4 regions of the Bacillus sp. KH172YL63 genome follow, and region 1 is predicted to be linked to each of the others. Evidence: riboswitches for the same ligand, from Rfam matches in the RefSeq annotation. Region 1 holds a riboswitch; each other region holds the start of a gene.

Region 1 (4,482 bases):
GAGATTTCCGTTTGAAGAGAAGAATAAAAATAGTGCTGCTTATCTTCATACCACTTTTCGTAGGGGGAATGGCGTTCCTGACCAATCCATCCCCAACAGAATATCATCAATACATGAAACAATCAGCAGGGGAAGACAAGCCGACAGAGTTTCAAGTTGAGCATGTGAACTTTTATATGTTTTCCGCCTACACCCCGATTGCATATGGAGAGTACGGCATCACTCATATTGGGGTATTCGGCCGGTTCTTTCCAATCTCTGATGGGCAGTTTGATTATCCGGTTTGGCTGGAGCCCTTTCATTAGCATTCCGTTTTATACATCCTGAATCGCGGGAAAAGGAGGTGAGAAAGTGAAGTTAAACATGATTGTTCTTATGTTATCTTTAGTATTTTTACTGTCGGCATGTAATGGAAGCGATGACCCTGAAGGTTCACCTTCCCCGGAGGAAGCGTTAAAGAAGATTGGAAATGAAGAAAGAAACATGACTGTGTACGGAACATATAAAGTGAATGATGATCTCGTGCTGTTTGTTTTCAGAGGGGCAATGAATGAAAAGGACATCTGGATTGCTGATGTTCACCGGGAAGATGGGCGATGGACTGCACAAGGCATTGTCCAAATGAATGGACCGATTGAAGGGAATGGTGATAGGCAAACCGTCATTGTTAATGAAGAAGACGGGTATGAAGCAGGGTATATCACCAGTGCTGCATCTGACACGGAAGATTTGAAAATGATTGATATTGATGGGGTTGGGGATTGGAAGATTTGGTTTAAATAGAACCTAAAAATGAGGGGGGAGATTCTGATGAATATTAATAAGAAAAAACATGACAGGATCATCAAACCCCGTCATGTTTTTTAGTGTTAATATTTGAATCGATTTACAATGACCTGTAATTCTTCAGCTAAGTGAGAAAGAGAGGAAGCTGCGTTTGATATTTCCTCCATGGCACCCAATTGTTCCTGGGAGGCTCCGGCCATTTCTTCGGTGCTTGCTGATGTTTCCTTTGCACCGGTCGCTAGATTGACAATCGTATGCTGAATGACTTCGGCACTTGCCGTCAATTGCTGAGAGGCGGCAGCCACTTCCTGGATTTGGGTTGTGACTTGTTCCACAATGTTCAAGATTTCACTGAATTGAGTGGATGTTACATCCGCAAGATTTATTCCGGATACTACATTTTCCTGTACAGTGTTGATATTGGTTTCTGTGCCTTTTGATTCTTCTTGGATTGACGAGACCAACACTTTTATATGACCAGCTGACTTATTGGTTTCATCTGCAAGTTTGCGGACTTCTTCTGCCACAACGGCAAAGCCTTTTCCGTGCTCACCGGCACGCGCCGCTTCAATGGCTGCGTTCAGCGCCAATAGATTGGTTTGTTCTGATATGTCGGTGATGAGAGTGGAAATATTACTGATCTCTGTTGTACTTGTTACGAGTGCCTGTAATCCTGTGCCTGCTTCCTGGACAGAACGATGGATGATGCTCATCTGATCAGACATATTATTCATGGATGCTGAACCGATTTCAGCCTTTTCACCCAAGAAAGATGACTTTTCTGCGATGCTGCTTGTATTCACTGCGACACTTGAAAGGCTTTCTAAAATTTCAGTGATGGATTCAGAACTCTTCTCTGTCATGCTTTGCTGATTTGAGTTCGTCACTGCGATTTCTCCCATCGCAAGTGACATCTGTTCTGTTGTAGATTTAGATTGCTCTGCGGTAGCCGATAATTGCTCTGATGATGCTGCAACCTGCTCCGAAGAACTGCTGATTTGCTTAATGATCTTCGCAAGGGAGTGGAGGAAAGCGTTGAACGAAAGAGCGAGCTGTCCGAATTCATTTTTACTTTTTACCACGATTTCTTTTGTTAAATCCCCTTCTCCTTGAGCAATTTCTTCAAGCTGTTTGTTTAAGCTTTTAAGCGGAAGAAGAATTGAACGTAACAGGAGGATGCTTAACCAGATTCCAAGAGTGACGGATAGGATGGTGACAGCACCAATAATCCATTCACTCACTACACCGTACTGATGGATTTCATCCTTTAAACGGTTCACGTCATTATCTAAAAGGTCTACCAGTTCATTGACGGAAGGATCTAAAACATCCTTTCTTACTGACCTTTCTTCCCCGAAGTGAAGGGACTGGGCCTGGTCTGGGCTCGAGGCGGCCAGTGATATAACCTCCTGGTTCAAAGCCATATACTTGGTCACATTCTCTTTAATATCTTCTACATTTTTACTGTAGCTTTGTGTATGGATGATGGATTTGATTTCATCAAGGTCGGAGAAAATGTTCTCTGCTTTCTCATTGATTGACTCAATGAATTTCGGATCTCCTGTGATAAGAAATCCCCGCTCGTCATTGGATATGCCGGCAAGCTTAAATTGAATATCCTTAATATCATTTTCAAAAGCCATTTTATCTTTTAACACTTCGTTTTTATTAATCGTCGTTGTAATGATAAAAATCGATGCCACTCCAATTAAAAGTAGCGCACTGACTAAAATAGAGATAATGCTTAATAATTTTGTCCTGATCTTCAACTGTCATCTTCCTTTCTCCTGTGGGATTGGTGGAACGAAAAAAGGCCAATTAAACAATACAGTTCAATCAGCCGGTTGCGCTACTTGCTCCGGATTATCCAAGCGCCCATTTACAGATAATCGTTCATCGCATCCAATTATTCTATTTCAATAAATTTATCGACAAAATTAGACAAAGTTTGATGCTTTTTATAAAATATTTATGACTAAAGTATGAACAGGCCATTTCTTGTTCATAAGACCACTTATAATGGAGAAAATAGCATACTGTTAGGAGATTTTTTAAATATTTCTTAAGGGGAAATGATTTCTGGATGAATGATCAGCAATTGGAACTGTCTAATATACTTGAAGAATGTCAGGGGGAAATACGTTCGAGACTATACTTGGAATTACCGGCCGAAGAGTTGGCCAAAATGGTGACAGACAAAGTAACCGGTCTTCAGCTCAATCACATCCTGCAGGATATGTCCATCATTAAAAGGAGAGGCGGGGAGCCCTGCCATTATGTCATCCGTCTGCTTTTGCCGTTCATTGAACGTGAACATGGAGAACTTAATTTATTTAAAAAAAGAAAACGCACTTGAAGAATCCTGTTGCTTTATGGAACAGGATTTTTTTATCAAAAAGATCCCTTCTTGACTAAGTACTTTGTTATACTATATACTGGTAGTGAGTGATACTAAGTACGATGATATCAATGAGCTCACGGGGGTGAACAATTGGAGAATAATACAGAATTACTCAAAGGGGTTCTCGAGGGGTGTGTGCTTGAAATCATCAGCCGGGGAGAAACGTATGGCTATGAAATCACCCAGCAGCTGAGAGAGCTGGGTTTTACCGATGTGGTGGAAGGCACAGTTTACACCATCACAATGCGCCTAGAGAAAAACAATCTGGTTGAAATCGAAAAGAAGCGATCGACAGTCGGACCGCCGAGGAAGTTTTACACACTGAACGAAGCTGGCAGGGAGAAGCTCCAGTCCTTTTGGAGAAAGTGGGATTTCCTCACAAGCAAAATGAATGAAATCAAAACGATGGAAATGAAAAGGAGAGATTAAGATGAAGTTTATTGAAAAAGTAATCGGAAGTTTTGCTGATAAGCGGGAATGGAGGGAAATGGAGGCCCGTTCGAAGAATCTTCCGAGTGAGTATCTTCACGCTTACAACGCGATCCAAAAGTATATGTGGACTGCTGGCGGCCCTGTTGACTGGAAAGAAACCAGCCGTATCTTTAACGGCATTCTTGATTTGTTCGAAGAAGGTGCGGCCGAAGGAAAGAAAGTGACTGACCTGACGGGAAAGGATGTTGCGGCTTTTTGTGATGAGCTTGTGAAGGACTCCGAAACATGGAAGGATCAGTATCGTAAGAAGTTGAATTCTACGATTGATCGGGGGGAGTAGAGCAGGAGCATTTCACACTGGCAGAAATTTTTTTTGCATCAGTAGTAAGTGATACTTATTAGTTAAATTTTTCCTTTATCTGGTTTATCTTATTTGCTATGATGTAAACAGAGATGAACGAAAGGGGAATCTATAGGGTACATGTGGAACTTGTCATGATTGGGTAACTGGATAAAGGCAGTTGCGTTCCTTTTTGGAGGAGGCGTTTATTTGTCTATCTAAAATCATTCAAGGGATACATGATGTGGCCAATGATCTCCCCATTGCCAGGCAGTTACCTCTGTGTAGCTGTTTTTATTTTTGGGAAAACAATCATCTCGATTGACGGATCATCATGTCCCTATTTTAGGGGGATTTTATATGAAAAACGAAATGGAAGAAAAGTTGTCAGGGGGAAATGTTTCAAGCGTCTATCGTTTGAGAGACACCGTTCGACGTGCAGTAAAACCTGAGAGTGGGAATATCCATCAGCTCCTGAAGCACTTGGAGAGGAAAGGATACAATCATGCGCCGAAATTTCTTG
Region 2 (4,482 bases), 1.2 Mb from region 1:
GGTATGTGATATTCAGGGTCGAAGATAATGGAATCGGAATAAGCAAAGAGCGGATAAAAAAGCTCGGAGAACCATTTTACAGCAACACGGAAAAAGGGACGGGCCTCGGATTGATGCTTTGCTTCCGTGTCATCCAGCAGCATAACGGATCAATCAAAATCGAAAGTGAAGAGAACCAGGGTACAACGGTTGAAGTTATATTGCCTAAGAGACCCTTCACGTTAAGTGAGAATGGATGAATCCTGGATGTATATACAAACTATAAGGGGTACATGTCCATGTTATATAAACGAGAGGAAGCTTATCGCTATACATTTCCACAGCCGGTTCCCTGTAGGTTCTCGATCATAAGTGTGGGCCAACTCAGGGCCAGGACGAGCAAGGGAAAAGGTGAATTGATCGACATCAGTCCAAATGGCTGCAGGTTCAGCGCCGATTTTTCAATCCCTGTAGAAAAGAAGGTACTCGTGCAGTTGGAAATGAGGATACATGAAGCCCTCCTGGTGGTAAACGGGGTGCTCGTGTGGAGCAGATCAAACGGAATCACACGATTTTATGGAGTCGAATTTGTGAAAAATGATCAATTAAAGACATTGATTACAGAAGAAGTGAAACAGGTTGTAAAAGCAAACGAACGGAACAAATGATGAAGGACACCTTCGATAATGGCAAACTTATTGAAAAATAAGGACGCAAAGCTACGGGTCTAAGGCATGAGCTACGATCGCCGGGTTACCGAAAAGGATTGGAATGTATGAAGAGGGGAGCGATAAAGCTGCCTTTATTCAAGCAGACCCACCAATCTTTTTGGTGGGTCTTTTTGCTTACTTGAAAACATGATTAATAAGGAGGAATGAAGGATGACGGTTGAAACACGAACTGGCGCATTGGAAGATCATATCAAAGCAATATTGGAATTAGTAGGTGAAGATACAGAGCGGGAAGGTCTTATTGAAACACCCAGGCGTGTAGCAAAAATGTATAGGGAAGTATTTGAAGGAGTGGGGGTCGATCCGGAAGTGGCGCTGACCACTACATTTGAGGAAGCGTATGAAGGGATGGTTGTGGTCAAGGATATTACATACTACACCTTTTGTGAGCATCACCTGATTCCGTTCTTTGGAAAAGCCCATATCGGCTATATTCCGGATGGAAGAGTTGTCGGTTTAAGTAAGTTTGCGAGACTCGTAGAACTGGTGTCCAAACGTCCGCAAGTCCAAGAGCGGATGACCCGTCAGATGGCTGAAGCGATCATGAACGTCCTCGAGCCGCAAGGAGTCATTGTCAGTGTGGAAGGTCAGCATTTATGCATGTGTGCCCGTGGGGTAAAGAAGCCCGGGAGTGGGACGGTCACGACAATCAAGAAGGGTTCTTTTAAAGAAAATGATGCCCTTGTAACGGAATTTGAACGGGCATTGGCGAGAGACTAAGAGGAGGGATTGCATGCTTTATCTATCCAGGAAGTTATACTTTTCCGCTCTTCACATGTACAGGATCGAAGAGTGGAGCGAAGAAGAAAATCAGCGAGTATTCGGGCCTTGCAGCAATCCGAGCGGCCACGGTCATGATTATACGCTTGAAGTCATGGTGAAAGGTAAGCTGAACCGTGAGTCGGGAATCGTCGTTAATATTACAGACATAGACAAAGTCGTGAAATCATTTGTTTCAGAACAAATGGATGGAAAGTTCTTAAACAAAGAAAATGATCATTTCACGGAAAACATCCCGACCACTGAAAATATTGTCTCATTCATATGGGACTCATTGGATGGAAAAATAGACAATTGCCAACTTCATAAAATCCGCTTGCATGAAAACAACTTTTTATATGCTGAAAAGGAGGAAGGATCGATGGTCCGCTTAACCCGAAAGTATCATTTCTGTACTGCCCACCGGCTGCACAGTGAGCAATTGAGCAATGAGGAAAACCTGGCCATATTCGGGAAATGCAATAACCCGTTTGGACATGGACATAACTATTACCTTGAAGTGACGGTGCATGGCACGCCGGACCCGGTAACGGGGATGATCGCCAGTCTCTCAGAAATGGACGAAATCGTAGAACAAGAAATCATGAAAAAATTTGACCATAAGCATTTAAATTTAGATACGGAAGAATTTAAACATATCAACCCTACATCGGAAAATGTCGCAGTGGTGATATGGGAACTCCTGTCTTCGAAACTATCAAACCTCTTTAAAATCGGATTATACGAGACAGAAAAGAACTATTTCGAGTACTGCGGGGAAGAGGATGTGCGACATGGGGCATAGTGGAAGATTAACCGGTAAAACGGTCATGATCACGGGAGCGAGTAAAGGAATCGGTTATGAAACGGCATCACTCCTTAAGGAAGAAGGAGCTAACCTCGTGCTTGGAAGCAGGAGCATGAAAGAAAACTTGAATGAACGTGTACTCGAATATCCCCTTGATGTATCAAATGAACAATCTGTAAAGGATTTTACAGAAAAAGCGGTGGAGCAGTTTGGCACCATCGATATTTTGATCAACAACGCGGGGGTTGGAGTATTCGGGAGTGTATTGGATACAGACGTTGAGGACTTTGATCACATGATATCCACAAATTTACGGGGAGCTTTTCTGCTATCTAAATATGTGGGGAGGATCATGACCGAGAAAAGAAAAGGACATATCCTCAACCTGGTTTCAATCGCTGGTACGTCTGCTTTGCCTGGATGTGGAGGGTACTCGGCTTCTAAATTCGGTCTTCTCGGGTTAACCAAAGTGATGCAGGCAGAACTCCGTCAAGAAGGCGTACAGGTGACAGCCGTCATACCGGGCGCTGTCAGCAGCAGCTTCTGGGAAAAGATCGACCCGAAACCGGATATGAGTGCAATGATTCCAGCAGACGTTATCGCCAAGCATCTACTCTCTTTACTGACGCAGCCAGAGGGAGCATATGTCGACGAAATAACGATCATGCCGCCGCTTGGCATTTTATAGGGGGATATAACATTGAGGCGTCTATTTAAGAACGTATTTAAAGACACTTCACTCGATGATCAGCAACCGGCCTTACCCCCGGACATGACCTACAAAGACCTTCAATACAGAACAAAGAGGGGGTTTCTTGCGAAAAAATTAACTGAGTACGCAGGGATGGGAGCGATGGAAGGCGACGACTTATTTTATCGATCCATCTCAATGGACAGCGAAGCAGAAAGAAACGGAGAGTACGGGTTCTTTCTCGAAATAAGCGAACAGATGCTTGAATGGGCTGATGAAGGAAGTGACCTTCGAGAAGAAATCCATCGATTGACCATAAGGCCCGAAATACAAAATGCCATGCTGAAAGCGTATGAAATGTTTAAGGAAGAATTGTTCTCTGAAAGGAAGAGCTCGGAGCCGGTTGAGAACGCTCTTTCGTTAGAAGATGAGAAGTGGAAGGTATACAGGGACGTCATCCTCGCTTCCACCCAGGGAAAGCTTCTTCTCCTGTTGGAAAAGGAACTGACCGGATATAAACAGGGGCGTATACTGGCAGAAGGAACGATCCACATATTCTCCGACATACCGAGATGCAGAAAGCTCGCCCAGCAGACGCTTGAGGAAATGGGCTACAGCAACGCTTCGATCATGAGCTGGCTCCTTGTCCTGTCAGAAGCGATCACCAATACGATCAAGCATGGTGAAGAAGGAAAGATGACATTGATCGAGGATGAAGATCAGAATGAAATCCGCTTTATGATAGAAGACAAAGGACCGGGCTTTCCCCTTGAAGACCTGCCAAAAGCAACTCTGCTGGCAGGCTATTCCACTAAAAAATCGCTCGGACAGGGATTTACGTTGATGATGAAAATATCGAAGCAGGTTTGTTTGTATAGTAGCACAAAAGGCTCGACCATCATTCTGTCCTTCAATCGTGAAGGCCATAAAGGAAAGATTAATCAAACGGGTTAAAAGGAAGAACCGTAAACGTATACAAAGGTTTCAAACTCAAATGCTGGTTACCGAAATCAATCATCTCTCACTTGCTCAAAAGCAAACAGCATAAATAAAAATGAAAAGGAGATAAAGTATGATTCCTATGGATCCTAAAACCATCTCAAAAAATATTGATCGGACATTAAAAACCGCCAAGCTGTTTGATGTCTTCTGGGAAAGGTGGCTGGTGCACGGGGTAGATCATGATGACGTATCAAATGCCCGTCTTCATATGGATTCAGCAAAAGAGTGGAAGAATACATGGGAACGCCTTGCTGAAGAAAAGATGAATACAGGGAAAGGTCATGAAACAAGACTTGATTACCCAGCGGCAGAAACAGCGTATAAACAAGCATCCCTTTACTACTATTTGAACTATTGGCTGGACCCGATGCATTCTCCAGAAAAGGCCGGTTGGTATAAGAAATGCCAGCAAGCGATGAAACAAGCTGATTCAATATCGAACATCCCAACCATATATAAGGAGATCGTCCTTCCCGATCACAGTATCTGTTCAGGAAGAATACGTCTTCCCG
Region 3 (4,482 bases), 550 kb from region 1:
GACAGATGAACCCTGTCTCCTGATTGACTTTCTTTTGTGAATAAAGATGTGTTGTCTTTCAAAATAAAGAAGAGTGTTGCTAACGCCATGACAGCAACCAGCACCGAAAAAGTATTCTTCATTGTCATCCTCCTGCCTTATCCATGTGATAAGTAAAGTGTAAGCGAGGAGAGGGATTACCACAATGTGCCGGAGGATTATTTTTATATCAGACCAGAGATGTATCAGCAGACAATAGAAAAAGGACCGTCCCCATTTAGGGAGGGTCCAAATTCCTTTACTTGCCGATGAACATCTGTGTCCAATAAATTCCCTGGCTCGTATCCTTTGCGGTTCCGACCCCGATATGCGTCACTGATTTATTTAGGATGTTCTTACGGTGTCCGGGACTGTTCATCCACGCATTGACGACAGATTCGGGGGTCTTTTGCCCGACCGCGATGTTCTCTGCAGCAGAAGAATAGTCGATCCCGAAGTTCTGCATCATCTCGAACGGTGATCCGTATGTTGGAGACGTATGGGAGAAGTAATCCTTGTCTTTCATATCCTCAGACTTCATTTCAGCTACATTTGATAATTCTCCGTCATACTTTAAAGCGCTGAGTCCATTCTTTTTCCGTTCCTGATTCGTCAGGTCAATCACCTGTTTTGCAAGGCTGTTTGCTTCAGAAGATTGCGACTCCTGTTGCTTGGACTGTTTGTCCGATGGTTCAGGTTGTGCCGTATCGGGCTGATTCGGCTGACGTGCTTCTTCATTGCCGGGAGTGAATTCCTCACCGGGATCCAGATGCGTGAATTCCCGCAGGGTCCCGTTCGGATCGATCGGAGCGATGAATCGGTGAAGGGCGATACGCTGTCTTTCATTGATATCCAACGCGTCCCTGTCATTGTTTCCATATGATACCGGGTCGTACGTGACGTTCTGGGTATCTGTCAGGGCGTCGTTTGAATCGTTATTGTTACAGCCAGTCATCATCATGAAAGGGATGACGGCACAAATGCTCAAGGTAAATAATCGTTTGTTCATGTGAGTTCCTCCAATAGTGTTGATTGCCTCATAAAAAGGCTTTTAACAGTCTTTAATATGTGCGTTGGCCACGTCTGTTATCCTGTTAAAAATAGGGTTTGGACCGGTTGAATTCAAGTCGGAAAGGGTATAAACGTACTTGTAAGGCAGAAAATAATGACCAACCCATGAAAGGAAGTGAACATCCATGGAATATACACCGATGCCCCCATCTTTTTACGAACAGCCGACATTGGATCTTGCGAAGGCACTGCTCGGATGCGTGTTGGTGAAAGAGACAGAGGAGGGTGTTGCCTCCGGTTATATCGTGGAAACGGAAGCGTATCTTGGGCCAGAGGACAGAGCGGCCCACAGCTATGGGAATCGACGGACGAAGCGGACTGAAATGATGTTTCATGAAGCCGGACGGATTTATACATATGTCATGCATACCCACTGTTTGGTGAACGTGGTGAGCGGAGAGAAGGAGAAGCCGGAAGCGGTGCTGATCAGGGCGGTCGAGCCCCTTGATGGACTGGAGCTTATGGCTTTGAGAAGGCCGGGACATGCCATGAAGAACTGGACAAGCGGACCCGGGAAGCTGACGAAAGCGTTGGGCATTACCATGAACGATTACGGGGGAAGCTTCCTCGAACCGCCCCTGATGATCATTGAGGGCGATCAGCCTGTGGAAGTGATGGAAGGAAAACGGATTGGTATCGATAATTCGGGGGAAGCAAGAGATTATCCATGGCGATTTTGGATAAAAGACAACCCCTATGTTTCTAAATAAGGTGTTTATTTAAGAATTTTCTAACAAATAGGATAAAATACACCCCATAAGTACTAGTTATGTGGTATATTTTTCTTATAACAAACTTCAGAAAATGACAATTCGAATGGGGGCTTTGAACCTAAATGACAGATGGGCGCTTACATTTAGGGGAGCTAGTAGCGCAACCGACCACATACGAACGCAGGATCATTGCGTTTTTGTGTGGTTTTTTTCATGAGAAGAGTCAAAAAAAGGCTGTTTTCGCATAGATTGTTGCTATTATTAGACGTTCATGTGAGCATCTTCGTTAATTTGAGACTGTGGAATGAAAAAATCTCCATAGTAATGAATCAAGGCTAATGTAGTTGAAATACGTTGATCAAGACTATTCAAAAGGTGAATAAGAAGTTAAATCAGTGAATTTTTGGTTTTTATCTCCGATGGTTGATTGGAACGGAGGATGCTCGACTCCTGCGGGAACTGATGGACAGGTGAGACCCCGCAGGACAAAGTCCGAGGAGGCTCACCGTCATCCCCGCGGAAAGCGAGCATCTGGAGTGGAAATCAACCGCATCTGACTCGTCTAAAAGCCACAATGTTTACGAAAATAGCCAAAAAATAAAAAGAGAGTATAGGGGTCCTATGAACATCTTTACAATTTTTCAAAATGACTTGATCTATCATGATTTCCAGCCTTTATATGAGTTGGGTGACCATCGCACCCTCTATGCTTATGAAGGCCTGCTTCGTAACAAGTATAATGAAAATCCTGAACGCGTGTTTCAATCGGCCATGAAAGCGAATATCCTGTATAAGCTTGATACCCTTTCCATCACCAAGGCCCTTGGAAGCTTTTCGGCGGAAGGGCTGAAGGATTGTAAGCTGTTCCTGAATATTTACATCACCACGATTCTGCATCCAAGCTTTCACACTTATTTCCACGATCTCATGAAGAAGTATCCGGACATCATCGGCCGCCTTGTACTCGAGATCAACGAATCGAGCGCAGAGGAACTGTGGCAGAATCCACTGTTAAAGAGTTCTCTTGCAGAACTGAAGCAGTTCGGTGTATGGTATGCCATCGATGATTTCGGACAGGGCACTTCCTCCATCAAAAAGGCGATTGAGTATGAGCCTGAGATTATCAAGCTGGACCGATATTTTGCAATGAATCTGGCAGAGGACACGAAGAAACAGCGGTTCCTTTCTTTCTTCAGTCAGTTTTACAGCAAGGATACCGTCATCGTGCTCGAAGGAATCGAAACAGTGGAGGATATGCAGGTGGCGAAGGAACTCGGCATTTCGATCGGACAAGGCTACTACCTTGGTAGGCCGAGCCAATTATTGGCGTAAAAAAAGAAGGGTGCTCCTTAATATGTGGGAGTGGCCCTTCTTTTTATTAAGCTCTATTCGCATTTATTGTTGTTATTGATAGAGGTATAGAAGTTAATGTGAGCATCTACGGTAATTTGAGACTGAGGAATAAAAAATTGCCATAGCAATGGATCAACGTAAATGTACTTGAATTACATTAATCACTACTATTCAGAAGATGAACAAGTAGTTAATCCAGTGAACTTTTGGTTTTTATCTTGGATGGTTGATTCTCGCTGCAGATGCTCGACTCCTGCGGGAACTGATGAACAGTATGAAATGCGGAGGAGGCTCACCGCCATCCCCGCGGAAAGCAACCGCATCTTGCTTGTCTAAAAGCCACAATGTTTACGAAAACAGCTTTTTGTTATGTAATTGTCAGATTTGAAATAAAATTGAAAAATTTTAACATTTCCATTAAACTGTGGGAAAAGATAAAAAAAGGGGGAAGGGATACATGAGGATGGTCATGTTTCCAATCAAGTTCGTTTTTTACTACGTCCTTGGCCTGATCGGCATTTTAGCGGTCAGTATCGCGCCGGAAGTGTTCAAAGAGAAGGGGATGTATAATCTCATAGGGTATTTGGAGGGGTTCATCAAATTCATTTTCGTCTTTTTGGACGGTGAAAATTGGAGCTATTCCTATAAAGGCGTCACCGTCGATTTCTTGGACATGCTGTGGGGACCTTATGTATACTCTCTGCAGGTCATCCTCGGTGCCCTGGGGATCGGCCTGGTCCTTGCCTTCATTCTGGCGATCATCACCGTGTTCCTGCCACGACCGTTGACCTCGTTATTAAAGAAAGTGTTAAATCTCCTCGAGACAGTCCCGGATTTAATGTTTGCCTTCATGCTTCAGCTGATGATTGTGTATGTATTTAAGCATTTCGGCGTGGAGCTTATGAATTTCACAGAGTTCAGGGAGGAAAAGGTATTCCTTGCACCGATGATCACCCTGTCGATCATCCCGATGATCTCTTTCTTCAGGATCCTCCTTTTCATAATGGAGGAAGAACTGCTTAAGCCCCATATTGAATTCGCCCAAAGTAAGGGGATGTCCAAAAGCAGGATCCTCTTTGCCCATGTAATGAAGAATATTTCACCGAGCCTTTTCTATCACGGGAAGCTCATCATCTGGGGAACGTTATCAAGCCTATTTATCATTGAAACGATTTTCAATATGAAAGGCATCACCTATTACGTTGTCCATGACTTCCGTCCGATGGTGATCGCCATTTCCTTAATCATGATCTACACGCCCTTTTTCTTCATTTACCAAGGGGTTTACTTATGGATCGATCACGGAAGCGGCGAGGACCATTCCAAG
Region 4 (4,482 bases), 960 kb from region 1:
ATGAATTTCGCCACTGAATACCTTATAATAGGGGAGAACATGTCATGAATCGAACGATGATTACAGCAACCAACACACTAAGCCAATTACAAAAACAGATGGACATGATCGGTCACAACCTGTCGAACGCTGATACAAATGGCTACAAGCGACGGGATGCAACATTCACTGATCTCCTCGTGCAGCAGGTGAAAAACCAGCGTGTGGACAAGTTTGAAGCAGGCAGGCTCACTCCCCTTGGCGTAAGGGAAGGAAATGGTGCCAAGCTTTCTCAATCTCAACTGATTTTGAATCAGGGCTCGCTGAAAGCAACCGGACGCCAGCTTGATTTTGCCATCACGAATGACAGGCAGTTCTTTAAAGTGCTTGCTCAGGATGATAAAACGAGTGCTGTTCGCTTTACACGTGACGGAGCATTCTATGCCAATCCAACCGGGAATGGTGAAGCGATGCTCCTCAACGCAAGCGGCTTGCCGATCCTGGATGAAAATGATAACTTCATCACTTTCCCTGAAGACTCATCTTCATTCTCATTAGGAGAAGGTGGTGTGCTGACGGTAACGGGATCAGGTGGAGGAGAGCAACAATTCAATCTGGGCATCATCACTGTTGAAAAACCACAATTCCTTGAGCAGTTCGGAGGTAATCTGTTAGGGTTTGCAGACAACCTGGATGCACTCGGCGTAACGGAGGATGAAGTGGTGACCAACGTCATCGGGGGAGCCCGGTCTGACATTTCAATGGTGCAGAGCTCACTTGAAGGCTCGAATGTAGATATTAGCAAAGAAATGACCGACATGCTGAACGTGCAACGATCATATCAATTTCAAGCCCGCTCGATCACACTTGCTGATCAAATGATGGGGCTTGTAAACGGGATACGCTAAAAGGAGTTAAACGCTATGAGTGAAAAAGAGCTGCTACAAGAAGGAAAAGCGACAAGAGAATCAGTGAAAGCAGAAAAAAAGGCGAAGCAGAATAACGAGTCCAAACCATCTCGCTGGGTGCGTGTCCGCATGCTTCCGATCTGGCTCCGGATCCTTCTGTTCATCCTTCTTCTTGCAGGAAGCCTCGCACTGGGTGCCGTCACAGGCTTCGCAGTCATCGGCAACGGCCAGGCAGCCGACGTCTTCAAAGCAGAAACCTGGCAGCACATCTTTGACATCGTAACTAAGAAATAAATTGTATTGAGAGGGACGGACCTCCAAATATTCAGCTTTTTTCGCTGGGATTCCTGGTAGTATGGGGTTTCTGGTGGGAGGGGGATGGATTTGGAGGTCCGTCCTTCTTTTTGTTGTGGCGGAGTTGTGGCGGAGAGTTTGGGGACGGACCTGGGATTTACTGCTGTTGAGTAGGAGAGAAGCTTGATAAACAAGGGTTTTTTATGAATAAGGGTGCGGTTTTCGAGGTCCGTCCCCAAAGAACCCCACCAGGTCTTTCTCCGGTTGCTATTCCAACGTCTGTTTTTGTACAATAAGGTGTACATACATATTGGTAGGAGGAATTTTGATGCTTGATATTAATGAGATTAAAGAGATCATTCCCCATCGTTATCCGTTTTTGTTGGTGGACCGGATTTTAGAGGTGGAGGAAGGCAAGAAGGCAGTTGGGATCAAGAATGTGACTGCGAATGAGGAGTTCTTTAATGGTCACTTCCCTGATTACCCGGTGATGCCTGGCGTACTGATCGTGGAAGCGCTGGCGCAGGTTGGGGCTGTTGCGATGCTGAAGGTGGAAGACAATCGTGGACGTCTGGCATTCTTTACAGGCATCGATAAATGCCGATTCAAGCGTCAGGTGAAGCCTGGGGATCAGCTGAGGCTTGAGGTGGAAATGATCCGCTTTAAAGGGCCGATCGGTAAAGGAAAAGGTGTCGCGACAGTTGACGGCGAAGTCGCTTGCGAGCTTGAAATGATGTTTGCCCTTGGAGATAAACAGTAGACCGTATAACGGGATTGGCGTGTTTCAATACATGCCAATCCTTTTTTTTATACCTCCCCTCAAGTGAAACCAATTCTTTCCCTGTGAAAATTCTTCCTCACCGTGCAACTAAAATCATTTTATGGGAAAGCTAACAAAAGACCAACGCAACGGTCTTATTCCACTTGAGAAAGGAGTCACCATCATGAGCAAAAAATTATTATCGATTCTCGGCGGATCAGTGTTTGCCGCAATGCTTTTAGTAGGATGTAATGCCGACCAGGAGCCTCCTCCGGAAGATGAAGCACCAATGGAAGAGGATGGGGACATGAACGAAGAGAATTATCCAGAGTCTGAGGACAAAAACGTGGAAGGCGATAAAGATGCCACGAAGGATAATAATACGCCTGAAGAAGATATCATAGAAGATGATATTGATGTGCAGGATGAGGATCATAAAGACGAATAGTAAATGAAGGGGGTGACTTAAGGTCGCCTCTTTTTTTAATGAATTTTCAGAAAACTATTCCAAATTTATATTACATAGGGTAAAGTTAAAGTAAGAGTTCGCAATAATGAACAATCCCGTTACATACAAGAAAACCATCTCAGATAAATTGATCATTCCATATATCAAAAATGAGGTGAGGAAATGTATAAAAAAATATGTACCCGTTGTTCCAGATCTTCCTTCAGCAGCTCTGAATCAGGGGAATGGGTATGCCCTTCCTGCGGAAATCAACTAACGGCTTCTCCATTGTATCGCTCGACCTTAAAACCTCAAAATCTGTATCCTCTCAGAAAAAAGCTGGAAGCCTACCAAAAGCAGCAGAAAAGATATCTATAATCTTCGACAAGTTCTTCAATTGTTTTCGTGAATTTCTATTCATAAAAGTGGATGATTTCAGATTTTTGTCAATTAATGTAATAAAACACATCAAATTGATGAAGGATATTTCTTAAAATCTATCAGTGAGAATGGTATTATGGTGGTAAGAAATAGGGTAATGATCAAGTATCAGCTAAAGGCAAACCCATTGAAAGGTGGGGACGCAAAATCACAGGTCTACCGTATTAATAGTAATTAACCAGAGTCTCGCCACATTCACCCATGACCAGGAATATTAATACTATGACGGCTGGGTTGCCTGGAATACATTGATTGTATTTTAGGAGGTAATCACATTGGTGAATAGAGATGTGGATCTTGAATGGGTGGAGTTGATTAAAGAAGCGATAGAGGCGGGCATCAGTAAAGAGCAAATCAGGGAATATTTGCAAAATCATCCCTGTGATTCCGGCATCGAGCATAAAGTGTTATAAGATAAAGAAAGACTTGCGACGATTCGCAAGTCTTTCTTTATTTCACTTATTGGCTTCGATGAATTCACGGAACTGCTGCTTTGTGATACCAGAGTCCATGGCTTCCTCAGCAATTTTTAACCAGTCTCCATCTATGTTTTGATTTTCCGGTTCATCATATAATAGGGCGTCTACGCCAATCCCGAGAGCCGCGGATACTTTCTCTAAAAACTGAATCGACGGGTTTTTTTGGAGATTCCGTTCAATAGAGCTGATATATGATTTGGCAATGCCTGCTTTTTCAGAAAGCTCATTCATAGACATTTTCTTTTGGTTACGATACTTCTTTACTCTCTCTCCAATCAAATGAGCACACCTGCCTCAAAGGTTCTTTATAGAGGTTATTTCCCTGATAAATGAAGAAAATAACCTGATTATCCTCATTATATCAAACCCCATTCATCTGCTCTAGAAGAATTTTACATACTATAACCTAGGTTTTGCCGATGCGGGAATCCTTGGTTTGGAGATCATTTTCTCCCGGAACTCGCGAATCAATTCGTCCCCTGCATACCCCTTTTGTACAAGGTCGTCGAGAAGGATTTCGGCATATTCGTTCCGCTGTTTCTTCAATTTTCCTTCAAACATGATGCTGATATGGTCATCCATTTCCTTGATGCAACGGATCGACGTCATGAAAGCGGCAGGATCATTGGCTTTATGGGAGATGACGACTTGGATTTCCAAGTCCTCTTTACTTTGCTCTGCCTTTTGAAAGAACCGGATGTGTTCATTTGATAAATATGTTTCGACAAGCCACGTACCCTGTCGATCTTCCTTGTTGATGATCAGACCGTCCACAATGTCAAAGTCATGAAGTTCATCATTTTCCACGACCTGCAGTGAAATCACTTTAAAGGTTTTCATGAACGAACAACTCCCATTTAAAGGTTTTTATCAAATTATATCACAGCCATAAATGTTTCCCTAACACATTGAGCGATGAAAAAAAATCGTCGAAACATGCAATTTTGTGTTTTGAGGCCAATTTTTGATGAAAAGTGGTGAAATTCACCTAGGCGAATTTGGCAAATTCAACGCATTTTTGCCTCGAATTTCGGAAATTCATGATTTTACAATAAATGGGGGTGAGAGGTATGATGAGAGCAACTTTAGAGAAAGGAGGGAACACAACACATTGATCAATCAAGTGACCCTGGTGGGGAGGCTGACCAAAGACCCGGAAGCAAGAAAAACGAC

The links. Region 1 has a riboswitch for cyclic di-GMP ahead of KH172YL63_RS03730 (methyl-accepting chemotaxis protein). Riboswitches for the same ligand answer to the same signal wherever they lie in the genome.
Region 2: linked by a shared signal. The riboswitch ahead of folE (GTP cyclohydrolase I FolE) and the one ahead of KH172YL63_RS03730 (methyl-accepting chemotaxis protein) in region 1 are both predicted to bind cyclic di-GMP.
Region 3: linked by a shared signal. The riboswitch ahead of KH172YL63_RS01115 (EAL domain-containing protein) and the one ahead of KH172YL63_RS03730 (methyl-accepting chemotaxis protein) in region 1 are both predicted to bind cyclic di-GMP.
Region 4: linked by a shared signal. The riboswitch ahead of KH172YL63_RS20500 (anti-repressor SinI family protein) and the one ahead of KH172YL63_RS03730 (methyl-accepting chemotaxis protein) in region 1 are both predicted to bind cyclic di-GMP.

The regions. Positions count from the first base shown of each region.
Region 1 covers NZ_AP022842.1:746,934-751,415, forward strand. The annotation lists gene KH172YL63_RS03720 (hypothetical protein) at 12-305, shown strand; gene KH172YL63_RS03725 (hypothetical protein) at 352-783, shown strand; gene KH172YL63_RS03730 (methyl-accepting chemotaxis protein) at 870-2,555, opposite strand; cyclic di-GMP riboswitch class II at 2,616-2,699, opposite strand; gene KH172YL63_RS03735 (hypothetical protein) at 2,870-3,142, shown strand; gene KH172YL63_RS03740 (PadR family transcriptional regulator) at 3,278-3,616, shown strand; gene KH172YL63_RS03745 (DUF1048 domain-containing protein) at 3,618-3,959, shown strand; gene KH172YL63_RS03750 (phosphotransferase) at 4,320-4,482, shown strand, end outside.
Region 2 covers NZ_AP022842.1:3,797,606-3,802,087, reverse strand. The annotation lists gene KH172YL63_RS19455 (EAL domain-containing protein) at 1-239, shown strand, start outside; gene KH172YL63_RS19450 (PilZ domain-containing protein) at 279-647, shown strand; cyclic di-GMP riboswitch class I at 658-740, shown strand; gene folE (GTP cyclohydrolase I FolE) at 861-1,430, shown strand; gene KH172YL63_RS19440 (6-carboxytetrahydropterin synthase) at 1,444-2,274, shown strand; gene KH172YL63_RS19435 (SDR family oxidoreductase) at 2,264-2,965, shown strand; gene KH172YL63_RS19430 (ATP-binding protein) at 2,978-3,922, shown strand; gene KH172YL63_RS19425 (alpha/beta hydrolase) at 4,041-4,482, shown strand, end outside.
Region 3 covers NZ_AP022842.1:198,641-203,122, forward strand. The annotation lists gene liaG (LiaG family protein) at 1-122, opposite strand, end outside; gene KH172YL63_RS01105 (CAP domain-containing protein) at 278-1,027, opposite strand; gene KH172YL63_RS01110 (DNA-3-methyladenine glycosylase) at 1,215-1,799, shown strand; cyclic di-GMP riboswitch class II at 1,901-1,981, shown strand; gene KH172YL63_RS01115 (EAL domain-containing protein) at 2,424-3,134, shown strand; gene KH172YL63_RS01120 (ABC transporter permease subunit) at 3,613-4,482, shown strand, end outside.
Region 4 covers NZ_AP022842.1:4,041,738-4,046,219, reverse strand. The annotation lists gene KH172YL63_RS20520 (flagellar hook-basal body protein) at 45-887, shown strand; gene KH172YL63_RS20515 (DNA-directed RNA polymerase subunit beta) at 903-1,181, shown strand; gene fabZ (3-hydroxyacyl-ACP dehydratase FabZ) at 1,510-1,941, shown strand; gene KH172YL63_RS20505 (hypothetical protein) at 2,126-2,389, shown strand; gene KH172YL63_RS21895 (TFIIB-type zinc finger domain-containing protein) at 2,573-2,767, shown strand; cyclic di-GMP riboswitch class I at 2,938-3,072, shown strand; gene KH172YL63_RS20500 (anti-repressor SinI family protein) at 3,109-3,243, shown strand; gene KH172YL63_RS20495 (helix-turn-helix domain-containing protein) at 3,286-3,588, opposite strand; gene KH172YL63_RS20490 (YwpF-like family protein) at 3,709-4,149, opposite strand; gene KH172YL63_RS20485 (single-stranded DNA-binding protein) at 4,421-4,482, shown strand, end outside.